One region of the Pseudoalteromonas sp. A3 genome, then DNA from elsewhere that is predicted to be linked to it. Evidence: predicted binding sites of a transcription regulator. Region 1 holds the regulator's gene; each other region holds the start of a gene.
What was found. Region 1 encodes LexA, which represses DNA repair genes until DNA is damaged. Its sites were predicted from a motif close to TACTGTATNNNNATACAGTA; they were not measured.
Positions count from the first base shown of each region.

Region 2: OIZ54_RS11405 (YebG family protein) is a predicted target of LexA. The motif match lies at 1,855-1,874, and genes of this name have one in related genera.
Region 3: uvrD (DNA helicase II) is a predicted target of LexA. The motif match lies at 1,704-1,723, and genes of this name have one in related genera.

Region 1 is NZ_JAPCKL010000014.1:32,890-37,237, forward strand. Features, by position in the region: gene OIZ54_RS17845 (VOC family protein) at 1-78, shown strand, start outside; gene OIZ54_RS17850 (hypothetical protein) at 53-769, opposite strand; gene OIZ54_RS17855 (Rho termination factor N-terminal domain-containing protein) at 913-1,164, opposite strand; gene OIZ54_RS17860 (hypothetical protein) at 1,396-1,776, shown strand; gene OIZ54_RS17865 (PaaI family thioesterase) at 1,787-2,227, opposite strand; gene lexA (transcriptional repressor LexA) at 2,405-3,022, shown strand; gene coxB (cytochrome c oxidase subunit II) at 3,495-4,348, shown strand, end outside.
Region 2 is NZ_JAPCKL010000005.1:203,972-208,319, forward strand. Features, by position in the region: gene OIZ54_RS11395 (bactofilin family protein) at 1-201, opposite strand, end outside; gene OIZ54_RS11400 (M23 family metallopeptidase) at 191-1,354, opposite strand; gene OIZ54_RS11405 (YebG family protein) at 1,492-1,806, opposite strand; gene OIZ54_RS11410 (ComEA family DNA-binding protein) at 2,152-2,448, shown strand; gene OIZ54_RS11415 (DUF6170 family protein) at 2,460-2,762, opposite strand; gene dsbB (disulfide bond formation protein DsbB) at 2,764-3,282, opposite strand; gene fadR (fatty acid metabolism transcriptional regulator FadR) at 3,802-4,348, shown strand, end outside.
Region 3 is NZ_JAPCKL010000023.1:3,886-8,233, reverse strand. Features, by position in the region: gene OIZ54_RS20070 (peroxiredoxin-like family protein) at 1-639, shown strand, start outside; gene OIZ54_RS20065 (YacL family protein) at 770-1,138, opposite strand; gene OIZ54_RS20060 (hypothetical protein) at 1,252-1,476, opposite strand; gene uvrD (DNA helicase II) at 1,788-3,953, shown strand; gene OIZ54_RS20050 (GNAT family N-acetyltransferase) at 3,931-4,348, shown strand, end outside.

The DNA of each region.
Region 1 (4,348 bases):
GTTGAGCCTGTGGGTGATAAAAGTTTTATTATGACCGACCCAGACGGCAACCCTATTTTGATTGACCAACACGTGTAAGTTTTTTTAGCCTAACGTTTTGTATTAATAAAATAATACCGCATAAACAAAATAGTACGCTGGTGGCTGCAAAACTGATGAGAAGCGGGTTGTTAAAATCTTCTCGCTCGTCGTAATCCATTATGTGTAGCATCCAAAAAAAGTCGAATATGCGCCATAGTGTGCTGCGAACGGTGATAACTTTGCCGTTAATTGCATTTAAATACAGCGTGGTATTAAAGGTGTCGTTAAATTGTACTTGCCACACATTTGTTTTGTATCCCACCTCTCGAGTGCCTTGTTTTAAAAGCGTTGTGCTAATTGGCTTAGCGTCGATGAGTAAATGCGCTTGTGCATTAGCGGTAATTTGTATTTTAGTAGGTGGCTGAAAAGGGCGGCCCGTTAAACCATTAAAGCTTTGCTGCTCGTCAGTATTAATAACAGTAATAAGCGGGGTCGTTAAAAAGTGCTCAAACACTATTTGCGTGGGGTTAGGCACTTGGGCAGTAATATTATCGAGTGATGTAGGGTAGTCTGCTTGAGTAAATGGGTTTGTAAGTGTGCGCTTAGCAAGGTGCTTACCGTGTACGTATTCAAGTGGTATCGCGCTCATTACTAAGCCGCCTAACAGCCAAGCTAAAATTTGTAAGGCAAGTAAATAGCCTAGCCACTTATGTAGTTTTCGAGCGCGCTTAAATAGTTGTTTTCTCATTTTGTGCTTCTTATTATTTTTAGCGTTAGTGTATTACAGCAGCCCATGCTTTTACTGCGGCATTTTGTCGCAGTTATTCATAAGCTTACTCTAACTTTATAAAAATAATAAAAAGGAGCGGTAAAAAATCAGTGAGGCTGTGTTTAATGCTCACGTAAGGCATTTATTAGCCCTTGTTTACTCATTTTAGAGCGGCCGCTAATGCCGAGCTCTTTAGCTTTATTGTACAGCTGCTTTTTAGTGCGCTGCTCATACTTTGAGGCTTTGCCGCCTTTAACTGCGGTTTTATGAGTATTGCTATTAGCAATGCGCGCGGCTTTTTGTTTGCTCATGCCTTCATCTCGAAGCGCATCGTACTGATCGTCGTTTTTAATTTGCGGGCCATGATCTACCATAATTGTCCTCCTGAAGCGTTTAATTACACAGTGTGTGTATAACTTTCATACATAAACGGTAAAATTAAGCGTAACTAGCCTAACTCGTTTTATAAGGCAAATTAGGTGCCAATGGCGTTTAAACAGGTATTTTCTATGAATAAAGCCATGTTTAGCGCTTTGTTGATTTGGTATAAAAGTAAAACTGCGTTAAAGTTTGCGATGAAACTATAAGAGGGTAAAAAGCAGACAATGTCGGAAATTCAATTTTTAAATGTAGATCTAGAGCTTGAGTCTAAACAAGATATTAGCGCCCTAGTGGCAGACTTAAAGAAAAACGCGATGGTTTTGCATTATGACAAAGACGAATATCGTCAATTGGCGCGTATTGAAGCCTCAGGTGATATAACCACGCCAGACAAAGCAATCAACCACTTATGTGAATTAATAGAGTCGTGTTCACGTAATGCGCTTAAACAGTGGCTAAGCTGTTCGCGCAGAACGTTTGATATAGGCTTTGAGTCGGGCACGTCGCCTAAGTGTTTTAACCAAGCTCTACATGCAGATACATTGCTACGTATATCTGCCATTGGCGCTGGTATGGAAATAACGATTTACCCTATCGAAAAGTAGCCATAGTTAATTATTTGCGCTCGACAACCGCTGCGGTCATTTTTGATACGCAGCAAAGCTCGCCGCGGCTATTGGTTATTTTTATTTCCCATACAGAACTGCGCTTACCAATATGAAATGCACGAGTAACGGCGGTTAAAGTGCCATTTCGAGAGGCCTTTAAGTGGCTGGCGCTAATTTCCTGTCCAACACAATAAAATTTTGTAAAGTCCACGACAAAGTTAGCGGCGTAGCTTGCTACGGTTTCGGCAAGTACCACATTTGCGCCACCATGTACCATACCAATAGGATTATGATGCTCAGGAATAGCAGGCATGGTAGCCACTAGGTAATCATCTCCTATTTCGGTTATTTCTATGCCCATGGTTTTCATTAGCGTGCCTTGGCCGTTTATTCCCTCATCTAACTGTTTGCAAAGCTCTAATGTGATGGGTTGATGCCAAATACTCATAATTACTCCTTTATATTGAAAGCAAATTTATAGCATTTTAAATACTGAACGTCTGTAATTACCTAAAATTTATCCAGGCGCGGTGTATTTAGCTATTTTAAAGCACAATTTAAATTTGCGATTTTTATTTAACTGTATATACTCACAGTTAAATGTACTGTATGGAAAACCAGTTGTATGCGACCATTAACTAAACGCCAAGCTCAAATACTCGAACTAATAAAAGTTTTTATTAAAGACACTGGTATGCCTCCTACACGTGCCGAAATTGCGCAAACACTCGGTTTTAAAAGTGCCAATGCCGCAGAAGAGCACTTAAAAGCGCTTGCCAAAAAAGGTGTTATTAAAATGAAACCAGGCGCAAGCCGTGGTATTCAATTGGTTGAAGAAGAAGAGCCTGAGCAACTAGGGCTACCATTAATAGGTAGAGTTGCAGCGGGTTCGCCTATTTTGGCGCAAGAACATGTTGAGAGTCACTGTAAAATAGACCCACTTATGTTTAAACCAGCCGCCGACTTTTTACTGCGTGTTAACGGCATGAGTATGAAAGATATAGGTATTATGGATGGCGACTTACTTGCCGTACACCGTACTCAAACTGCAGAAAACGGCCAAGTTGTGGTTGCACGAGTAGATGAAGACGTAACCGTAAAACGCCTAGAAAAAGCAGGCCGAAAAGTATTATTACACGCCGAAAACGAAGAGTTTACGCCAATTGAAGTAGACCTTGAAAACGAATCTTTTAATATTGAAGGGTTAGCTGTTGGCGTAATAAGAAATGCCGACTGGATGTAATTTTTAACTATTTTTAAGTAATATTTATAAATGCGCACTTTTAAGTGTGCATTTTTGTTTTAAAAACAGACCTTCCACCATCTCAAAGCGCCCTAAAATTATTTAGGCTGTAAACTTTTTTTCACTCATACTTTTATCTCCCTAAGCGTGTTACATCCCTTAATTTTGCTCGTGTCTTGGCTGTTAAATAACAATTTAATACGCCGTCATTTAGTCAATCTTAAAATATCACTTGATTGTTTTTTATACTAAAACTTGCTTGTTGTACGTTTTTTAGCTAATCATTAATGTGCTGGACTAACAATAACTCACAGCTTTTTAGTTATGAGAACACACAATATACACAAACCTTTTGTTGTCCTAGCGATACCAATCAAAAATAAGATTGGTTAAAAAATAAAAATAACGAATTGGCGTTTAAGCCGTATGCCTCTTCGCTTTGCATTCGCAATAGCATCAAAGGAGCCGTCACATGGGTAAACTGACCTCTACCTTGTGGCTTGTGTTGATTATGTTCCCGCAGCAAGTGCTGGCTAATAGCCAATACAATATGCGCAAGGGCGTAACCGATATAAGTAATAATGTATATCAGCTACACATGACCATATTTTTAATATGTTGTGTGATTGGGGTGATAGTGTTCGCAATAATGTTTTGGGCACTGATTCATCACCGTAAATCTAAAGGGGCAGTTCCTGCCCAATTTCATGAAAGTACCAAAGTAGAAATTCTTTGGACTGCCATTCCGTTTGTTATTTTAATTGCCATGGCAATCCCTGCCACTAAAACCCTCATTGCGATGGAAGATGCCAGTAAGGCCGATTTAACCATTAAAATTACAGGGTCACAGTGGAAGTGGCATTATGAATACATGGGCGAAGACGTAGAGTTTTACTCTATTTTATCTACCCCTCAAGACGAAATAGCCAACCTTACTAATAAAAACCCTAATTACTTACTTGAGGTTGATAAACCTTTAGTACTGCCAATTAATCAAAAGGTGCGTTTTTTAATGACCTCTGATGATGTTATTCACTCTTGGTGGGTACCCGATTTTGCCGTTAAAAAAGATGCCAATCCGGGGTTTATCAACGAAACGTGGACCAACATTAACGAAGAAGGTATTTACCGAGGACAGTGTGCAGAGCTGTGCGGTAAAGATCATGGTTTTATGCCCGTGGTGGTTGAAGCTAAATCGCAAGAGGACTTTAACGCATGGCTTGCAGATGCTAAGCAAGCTAAGCAAAAAGCCGCACTTGCTGATGCAGCACTGCTTGAGACAACAATTCCTAAAGAAGAGCTAATGACACTAGGTGAGCAAGTGTA
Region 2 (4,348 bases), on a different contig from region 1:
AACCACACCTTCAACAATGCCGGTAGAGCCAATTACCAAGTGCTCTGCCTTTATATCGCCATCAATTCGGCCATCTAGCTGAACTTCGCCTTGGCTGGTGAGTGTGCCAGTTAAGCGCACATCTTCAGAAATAATAGAAGGGGTATGATTTACTCTTTTTAACGTAGTTTGACTACTTGGTTGCTTTTTTTTACCGAACACGAGAAAGCGCCTTTGTTATTTTTAGAGGATTGACATGTTTGCCATCGAGTAACACTTCATAGTGTAAGTGTGTGCTGGTACTTCTGCCAGTACTGCCCATTAATCCAATTACCTCATTTTTAGCAATTGTTTGGCCTTTTTTCACTTTAATTTTATTTAAGTGGCCAAAACGGGTGACCAAGCCATTTTTGTGCTCTAGCTCGATAAAGTTACCATAGCCGCCATTTTTACCAGCGCGCAATACACGTGCATCAGCAGGGGCAAAAATTTCGGTTTTATGCCAGCCGGCTAAATCAACACCTTTGTGAAAAGCGCGGCGGTTGTTCATCGGATCTTTACGTAACCCAAAGTTGCTCGAAATATAGTATTTAGCCGCAGGCAAGGGCAGTGAGTTAGGCAGCTCTGTTAAAAAGTTTTCAAGGTTGTTAAGTAATAATAGCTTATCAACAATGGCTAAAAACTGCCCTGGTATTTTAGTTTCGTCAAATACATCTAACGGGCCACCTTGCGCACTGGTTTGTGCGCCCAGTGCTAAATGTTGTTCAAGGGCTGATTCTAAGCCTGCGCCTTTTAACATCGCTAAAATTGCATCATGGCGTTTATTAATTTGCGCATCAATAAGCGCAAAATTGTGCTCGTAGTATTTATTTAAGCGCTCATAACGTGCGGCAAAAGTGATTGGCGTTAGAAGGCTGGCGTGTTTGTTTTTCGGCTCTTCATCTACAAGTGGTTCATGAAACTCGCCTTTGTCTTGATTAACAGGCGATTCAAGTTGTTCTTCTAGTTTTATTGTCTCTTTACTAATAGATGCGGGGAGGGATTCAATCATACCTTGCAAAAGTGCCTGCTTTTGCTCTAGTACAGCAAGTTGTTCTAATTGCTTAGCGTGCAGTGCTTTTTGTTCTTGGACCTGCTTTTGCCACACTTGTTGTTTATCAATTTGGCTTTGTTCTATGTCGGTAATTTTATTTGTTTGGCTATAAACACGAAAACTAGAAATACCGACCCAAGTAATAGTGCCTAAAATAAGCAGTACTGTAAAAAGCTGAAACCAAGGCGCCAAAACAACATGCTTAACTTCGCCATTTTGACGAATAAGCAACTGACGGGCTGGGAAAAATTTTTGGTAAAAAGACTTAATAAATACTGACATGGCACATAAACACTCGCTATTAACCGGATTAATGTATCAATTTCAGTCTAAAAAGCCAGAAAAAATTTGTAACTGTTCAAAATTAATAAAAAAGGGCTGCTATTTAGTAGCAGCCCTTTATTTAAAATAGTCACAAATTAGCTAGCTTGTTGCTCATCGTTATCTTTTATTGATGCTACGTTGTCGGCTTTTTTAGCTTTAGCTGTACTTTTTGTTGTGGGCTCTTTTGCGCCTTTTAACACCGCCATAAAGTCATCTTTACTCTTTGCAATTTCAAGCGCAAGCGATTCAACCTGTTGCTCGCTCAGTGGCACATCTACTTTTTCCAGCATTACTTCAAGCGATTCTGCTATATCGAGCATTTTGTCATAGGCATCCGCTTCTTTTTTAGTAGTAAACGTCATTCGCTCAACTCCGTTTCGTTCTACAACATATTTAACAACAACAGCCATGATCTCTCCTGCTTGATTGCGTGGTAATGTGGTTACTGACCCATAGGTCACTGTTTTTATATACAGTAAATGTTTGTGTGTAAAATTGCAAGCATTCGGTGCATTTTTAGCTTGTCATCAATTTGACAAAAAAGCGTAACTTTACTTTAGTTAAGCAATCACTTGTTGTACCAGCTGCATTTTAGGTTTTCGGATTTAGGTGATTATGCACTGGAAATAATATAAGTGATGCGCGTTGCTCCTTATTTAACATTATTTCCTCAAATAAAAATTAAGCACATGTTTAAAGCCAAATTAGCCGTTTAACTATAACGCTTTGGTATAAACAAAAATAAGGAATAACAAATGAAAAATCTATTAACGCTACTTATTATTAGCTTTTTAAGCTTTAGCGCGTTTACCCACGCTAACCCTGTTGAAGATAAGCCTATGGTTGAAATGCCGCAAGCGCCAGTTATTAATATTAATAGTGCCGACTCAGAAATGCTGGCCAAGTTGCCTGGTATAGGTAAGAAAAAAGCGCAGGCTATTGTTGATTACAGGGTTGAAAATGGTGAATTTTCCCAGCTGAGCGATTTAACTAACGTAAAAGGAATAGGTAAAAAGCTTGTAGCTAAACTAGAAGGAAAAGTGTCTTTATAATAGGCAGGGCGCTAAGCGCCCTGTGAATACTGCTCAAGTGCTTTGGCTAAATATTTTTTAGCGAAGTTTATTTCAATCGGGGTGGTTAAAAGCGGGTAAAACAGGCCACCTAAAATTAAAAAGGGAATGAGTTCCCACCCTTTAAAAACAGTAAATAACAAAAACAATGGGCTGAGCAATATCAGCTTTACTATTCTTAATAACACTCTATCGGTGGCAGGTAGCATACTTAGCGCAATAGCAACAACGGCTTGTCGCTGCCTCACTTTAAGGTGCTTTAGTTCAGGCAGCTGACTGGTAAAAAACGTAAACATATTAAATAGTCTTTTTAGTAAGTAAGCGAGTGGTAACAAGTACAAAAAGCGTGATAGTAAATAACGCAAATAGTATTTCCATCCATGCTGGCATACTTAATCCCGCAAATTGCCAATCGATATTACCGCAATCCCCTGTGGCTTGAAAAAAGCTTGGGATCCATTCATGCAATGGCATAAATGAAGGAAAGTTTGGCTCAAACTCACAGCTAAATGCAAAGGGATCGGTGGTTGTTTGCATTTCAATGTGTTCACGTGCAATAAAGTAACCCCACACACTTGATACACCCCACACTAAATAAGCGATAGCGCGTACTAGTTTACTTTGTGGTTTAGTTGCGCCAATAATGCCTGCCCCTAATAAGCCTAATACCGCAGTTCGCTGGTAAATACACATAATGCATGGAGCAAGTCCCATCTGGTATTGAAAAAACAGTGCGGTGACTTCTAATAAAAATACAATGCCTGTAAATAGTAGCCATGGAGTACGTTGAGTAGGGAGTTGTGCTAGCCAGTTCATAAAAAATCCGCATTGAAATAAGACGTTGAATTATGTACTAGGATAAAGTAACGAGCAACAAAAAGGGTAAAAAAGCTACCGAAGTGGCTTTTTTTAAGATGAAATTAATAAGCGGTTATGGCCAATCCTATTTAGGGAAAGGTTAAGCTTAATTTGCTAAGTGAACAAGTAATATAAGATTGGTTCGCTAAAAAGGCTTGTTTAAACGTTACAGTTAACAGGCTGCTGTATGCGACTTTTAAATGTACTTGCTGCCGCACACGGGAATTATTGTAGTAATGTAATGGTGAAGCAAAAACAGCAATGGTATTAATGTACCTACTATGACTAGGGTTAATTTATTTAGCGAATTAGGCCTAATTTAAGCATGTTGAATTTTATTATTTACTATTGCGAAATTTTCAGCGGTTGGTTGGCACTTATATCAACGAGTTTACTTGTTAGTTATATTTCATCTGGTACAATCTGTCAGTTATTCGTATAAAACGATGAGTTGTGATTAATTCGAGTGGGAATTGAATGAGAATTTTTAAAGCTAAAAGCCCAGCAGGATTTGCTGAAGAGTATATAGTTGAATCTATCTGGAACGGCGATTTCCCTCCAGGTTCAATTCTACCTGCAGAGCGTGAGCTTTCTGAGTTAATTGGTGTAACCAGAACAACCTTACGTGAAGTACTGCAACGTTTAGCACGCGATGGCTGGCTAACTATTCAGCACGGCAAGCCAACCAGAGTGAATAACTTCTGGGAAACATCGGGTTTAAACATACTCGAAACGCTGGCGCGCTTAGATGAAGACAAAATGCCAGAGTTGACCGATCAGTTATTATCTGCACGTACTAATATTAGTGCTATTTATACCCGTGCAGCGATAAAGCTTAACCCTGAGCGTGTTATTGAGATTTTATCAAAAAGCGATGAACTTGAAGACACTGCGCAAGCTTTTGCAGATTACGATTACAAAGTACACCACGAATTAGCTGTCGCTGGTAATAACCGCATATACGTACTTATACTTAACGGTTTTAGAGGGTTTTACTTTAAAATTGGTTGTCATTATTTCTCAG
Region 3 (4,348 bases), on a different contig from region 1:
AGTAAAGTGTTACTGCACACCTTGGCGACTATTGTAATGGCTGCTTTTTTAGTAACGAATGCGCAAGCAAGTACAGAAGGAATTGCTGCAGCCCCCGAGCAAGTATCACCATTATTACCGGGCTTAAGCGTGCCTAATATAACGCTAAAAGATCAACATGGTAATAATGTAGAGTTACAAAAGCGCTTTGCTGAAAAAACAACGGTGCTTATTATTTACCGCGGAGGTTGGTGTCCTTATTGCTCAAAGCAACTGGCTAATATACAAAAAATTGAGCAGCAGCTCGCTAATTTAAACGCGCAAATCATTGCAGTATCGCCAGATAGCCCAGAAAAACTAGCCCAAAGTAAAATAAGTTCGCCAAATTATTTACTGCTTTCAGATGATAGCCTAACCCTAGCAAAAGCCTTAGGTTTAGCTTATTTTTTAGATGATAAAACAGCCGCTATCTATCGCAATAAGCGCGGTGTTAACTTTGTTGATGCCCAAGGCAAAGTAAACGTCGCTTTACCTGTACCGGCTGTATTTGTAATTGATAAAAGCGGCGTTGTGTATTTTCAGTACGCAAACCCTAATTACAAAGTACGTTTAACAGAGGAGCTATTATTAGCTGGCGTTAAATCAATAGAAAATCAATAATCTGTAGATATATACCAATCGACTTAAATATTTAATCACTCTAGGGTGCTAAATAGAGCGCTATAAATGCCTAATAACTTTACACAATTGATATTACAAAAAAGGCCAACTAGGTTGGCCTTTTAAACATTTAACGCGAGCCACTAAACTCAGCCCACGACTCTATTAAATCTATAAAATCTTCAAAGCCACAACCACTCACTAGGCCATTTTCTTCAAGCATTAAGTCATCATCTTGATAGGCGACTAAATCTTCGCTGTCTTGGTGTAGAGCATGGGCTTCAAATAAGGCTTCGTCTTTAGAGAGTATTAAGTCTATCTCTTGGCCTTTTAACGTTATTGGCTCGTAACTTGTTTTTACCGAGCTAATAAGTGCTTGTACCATCGCGACTTTTTCTTTGCCAATTTCTTCGTTTAACCAGCGGCCAATTAGGGCATGCTCGCTGCTTATTTTAATGCGCAGCCCACTAATAGGGTCACGTATAAATTGATATTCCATAATTTTTACTTTTAAAACGCTAATGCACTAATTATACCCATAAATAGCCTTAAACACCGACCCTAAAACGCAAAATAGCGCCAATGGGCGCTATTAAATAGGTGACATAAAAGCTAACTTCGCGATCTAAAACGTGCAGCATCTATAATCGACCATAAATAAATAATAGGCACGAGTACGAAGCCTACTAATACATAAATAAGTGCGTAACTAATTATAATAGCTAGCGCAAAAAAGATAGCGGCTAAAATTCGCCCTTGTACCAATTGCCCTAAACCAGGAAAAAATATATTACACAACGCTGCAATAACATTACCGCCAGAACCTTGATCAGCCATACTCACCTCTGTAGTTAATTAATTTTAAGTTTTAGTTATTTACTTACTATCACACTTTATGCCAATTTATTAAAGCTTAAAAATCAAATAGTTAAATTACTACTAAATAACTGCTTTAGTATTTTTTACTAAATATAGGTCAATTTGATTATTTTTATTATTAATTATCGTTACTTAAGAGTACAAAAAAGCGACTAAGCGATTAGTTTTACAAGTATTTTTAGAATAGCTGTTCATAAAAACAGTATTTTATTTAGCCTAACAAAAACACCTGTTATACTGCCCTCATTATTGATTGAAAAGGCGTAACGATGGACGTTTCTGAATTACTCGATGGCTTAAATGACAAACAACGCGATGCCGTTGCAGCCCCACTACAAAACATGCTGGTATTAGCAGGTGCTGGTTCGGGTAAAACACGTGTTTTAGTTCATCGTATCGCGTGGTTAATGCAGGTTGAGCAAGCATCAGCCTATAGTATTTTTGCAGTTACTTTTACCAATAAAGCCGCTAAAGAAATGCGCACCCGTGTTGAAGAAACCTTAAAAGCCCCTGTCGGTGGTATGTGGATTGGTACTTTCCATGGTTTATCACACCGTATTTTGCGCGCTCATCACCGTGAAGCAAACCTGCCAGAAGCCTTTCAAATTTTAGACTCTGACGATCAACTAAGAATGATCAAGCGCTTATTAAAATCAATGAATATTGATGACAAAAAGTGGCCCGCCAAACAATTTGGCTGGTACATCAGTGCTAAAAAAGATGAAGCCCTGCGCCCTAAAGATATTCAAGCCTACGATATAAACGAGCAAATGATGCTACGTGTATATGCCGCCTATCAAGAGGCGTGTGACCGTGCAGGTTTAGTCGATTTTGCCGAAATACTGCTACGTAGCTACGAAGTACTTAAAAATAACCCTACGCTACTTCGCCATTACCAGCAGCGCTTTGCCCACATGCTGGTAGACGAGTTCCAAGATACCAATACCATTCAATACGCATGGTTAAAGCTACTTGCTGGTGATACACAAAGCATTATGATTGTAGGCGACGATGACCAAAGTATTTACGGTTGGCGCGGCGCTAAAATAGAAAACATTAAACGCTTTTTAACTGATTTTGACGCCGAGACTATTCGTCTTGAGCAAAACTACCGCTCAACCGCAACCATCCTAAAAGCATCTAATGCGCTAATTAAAAACAATTCAGAGCGCATGGGTAAAAGCCTTTGGACCGATGGTAACGAAGGCGAGCCTATATCAATTTATGCCGCCTTTAACGAGCTAGACGAAGCCCGCTTTGTAAGCAGCAAGCTACGCAGCTGGTTAAATGCTGGTAATGCGTTGCAAGACGCCGCTATTTTATACCGTAGTAACGCGCAATCTCGTGTACTCGAGGAAGCCATGCTTCAAGAAGGCTTAAAATACCGTATTTACGGTGGTATGCGATTCTTCGAACGTCAAGAAATTAAAGATGCGCTATCGTACTTACGATTGGTAGGAAACCGCCAAGATGACGCCGCATTTGAGCGTGTAATTAACACCCCTGCGCGCGGTATTGGCGATAAAACACTTAGCCATATACGCGACTGTGCGCGTGCTGAGTCTCTGCCTCTTTGGTACGCAGCTAAAGCAATTGTTGAACAACAACATTTATCGGGTCGTGCGGCAAGCGCTGTTACAAAATTTGTAGAGTTGGTAGAGCACATAGAAGATAAAATTAGCGACCTTACACTGCAAGAGCAAGCCAAATACGCTATTCAAACCTCTGGCCTTATGGCTATGTATCAAGCTGAAAAAGGCGAAAAAGGCCGAGCTCGCGTAGAAAACTTAGAAGAGCTTATCAGTGCCTGCGATCAGTATGAACTCCCCGAAGAAGAAGAGTTTAGCTCACCACTACAAGGCTTTTTAGCTTATACATCGCTTGAGTCTGGTGAAGGCCAAGCCGATGAACACGAAGACGCTGTGCAAATGATGACTCTTCACTCAGCTAAGGGCTTAGAGTTTCCACTTGTGTTTATGGTGGGCGTTGAAGAAGGCATGTTCCCATCGCAGCAAAGTAATGAAGAGTCAGGGCGCTTAGAAGAAGAACGCCGCCTTTGTTACGTGGGCATGACCCGTGCCATGGACAAACTTTACATAAGCCATGCCGAAAGCCGTCGTTTATACGGCCAAGAAAAGTACCATAGCCCATCGCGATTTTTACGCGAAATACCCGAAGATTGCGTAGAAGAAATTCGTATTAAAACACAGGTATCACGACCGCCTGCAGCAGGACGTTTTAGTGCATCAGTAAGCCATGCTGTATTTGAAGAAAGTGGTTTTAACTTAGGCCAACGTGTACTGCACGCTAAATTTGGTATTGGCACTGTGCTTAATTACGAAGGCAGCGGCGCGCAATCGCGTGTGCAAGTAAACTTTGATGACCTTGGTAGCAAATGGTTAGTAACCGCATATGCACGACTTCAAGCTGTATAAGCACTTTGTTGAGCAATTAACGCAGCAACTAACTGGCGCAAAGCATCGCCAGTTAGTGCTGATTACAGGCCAGCCTACGTGGTGCTATGAGCTATTAAGCGCGTTAACCCGTTCGGATGATGTAAAGTTACTTTCAAGCAGCCTTGCCAATGCAAGTTGGCCTGAGCATACTCATCAACTACTTGGGCAAGAGTTTCCTCATGCCGTTTATGATGGCTTTAGTGGCATTTACCCCGATAAACTCGCTGCATTAGCCGGCACCGTAAAAGCCGGCGGGCTTTTATTTTTATTACTGCCTGATTTACAACGTTTAGCCTCATGGCAAGACCCTGCGCTGCAAAGCGTGCAGTCTTATGGGTGTAGTAATCAGCAAAGCTATTTTAATTTACGTTTTT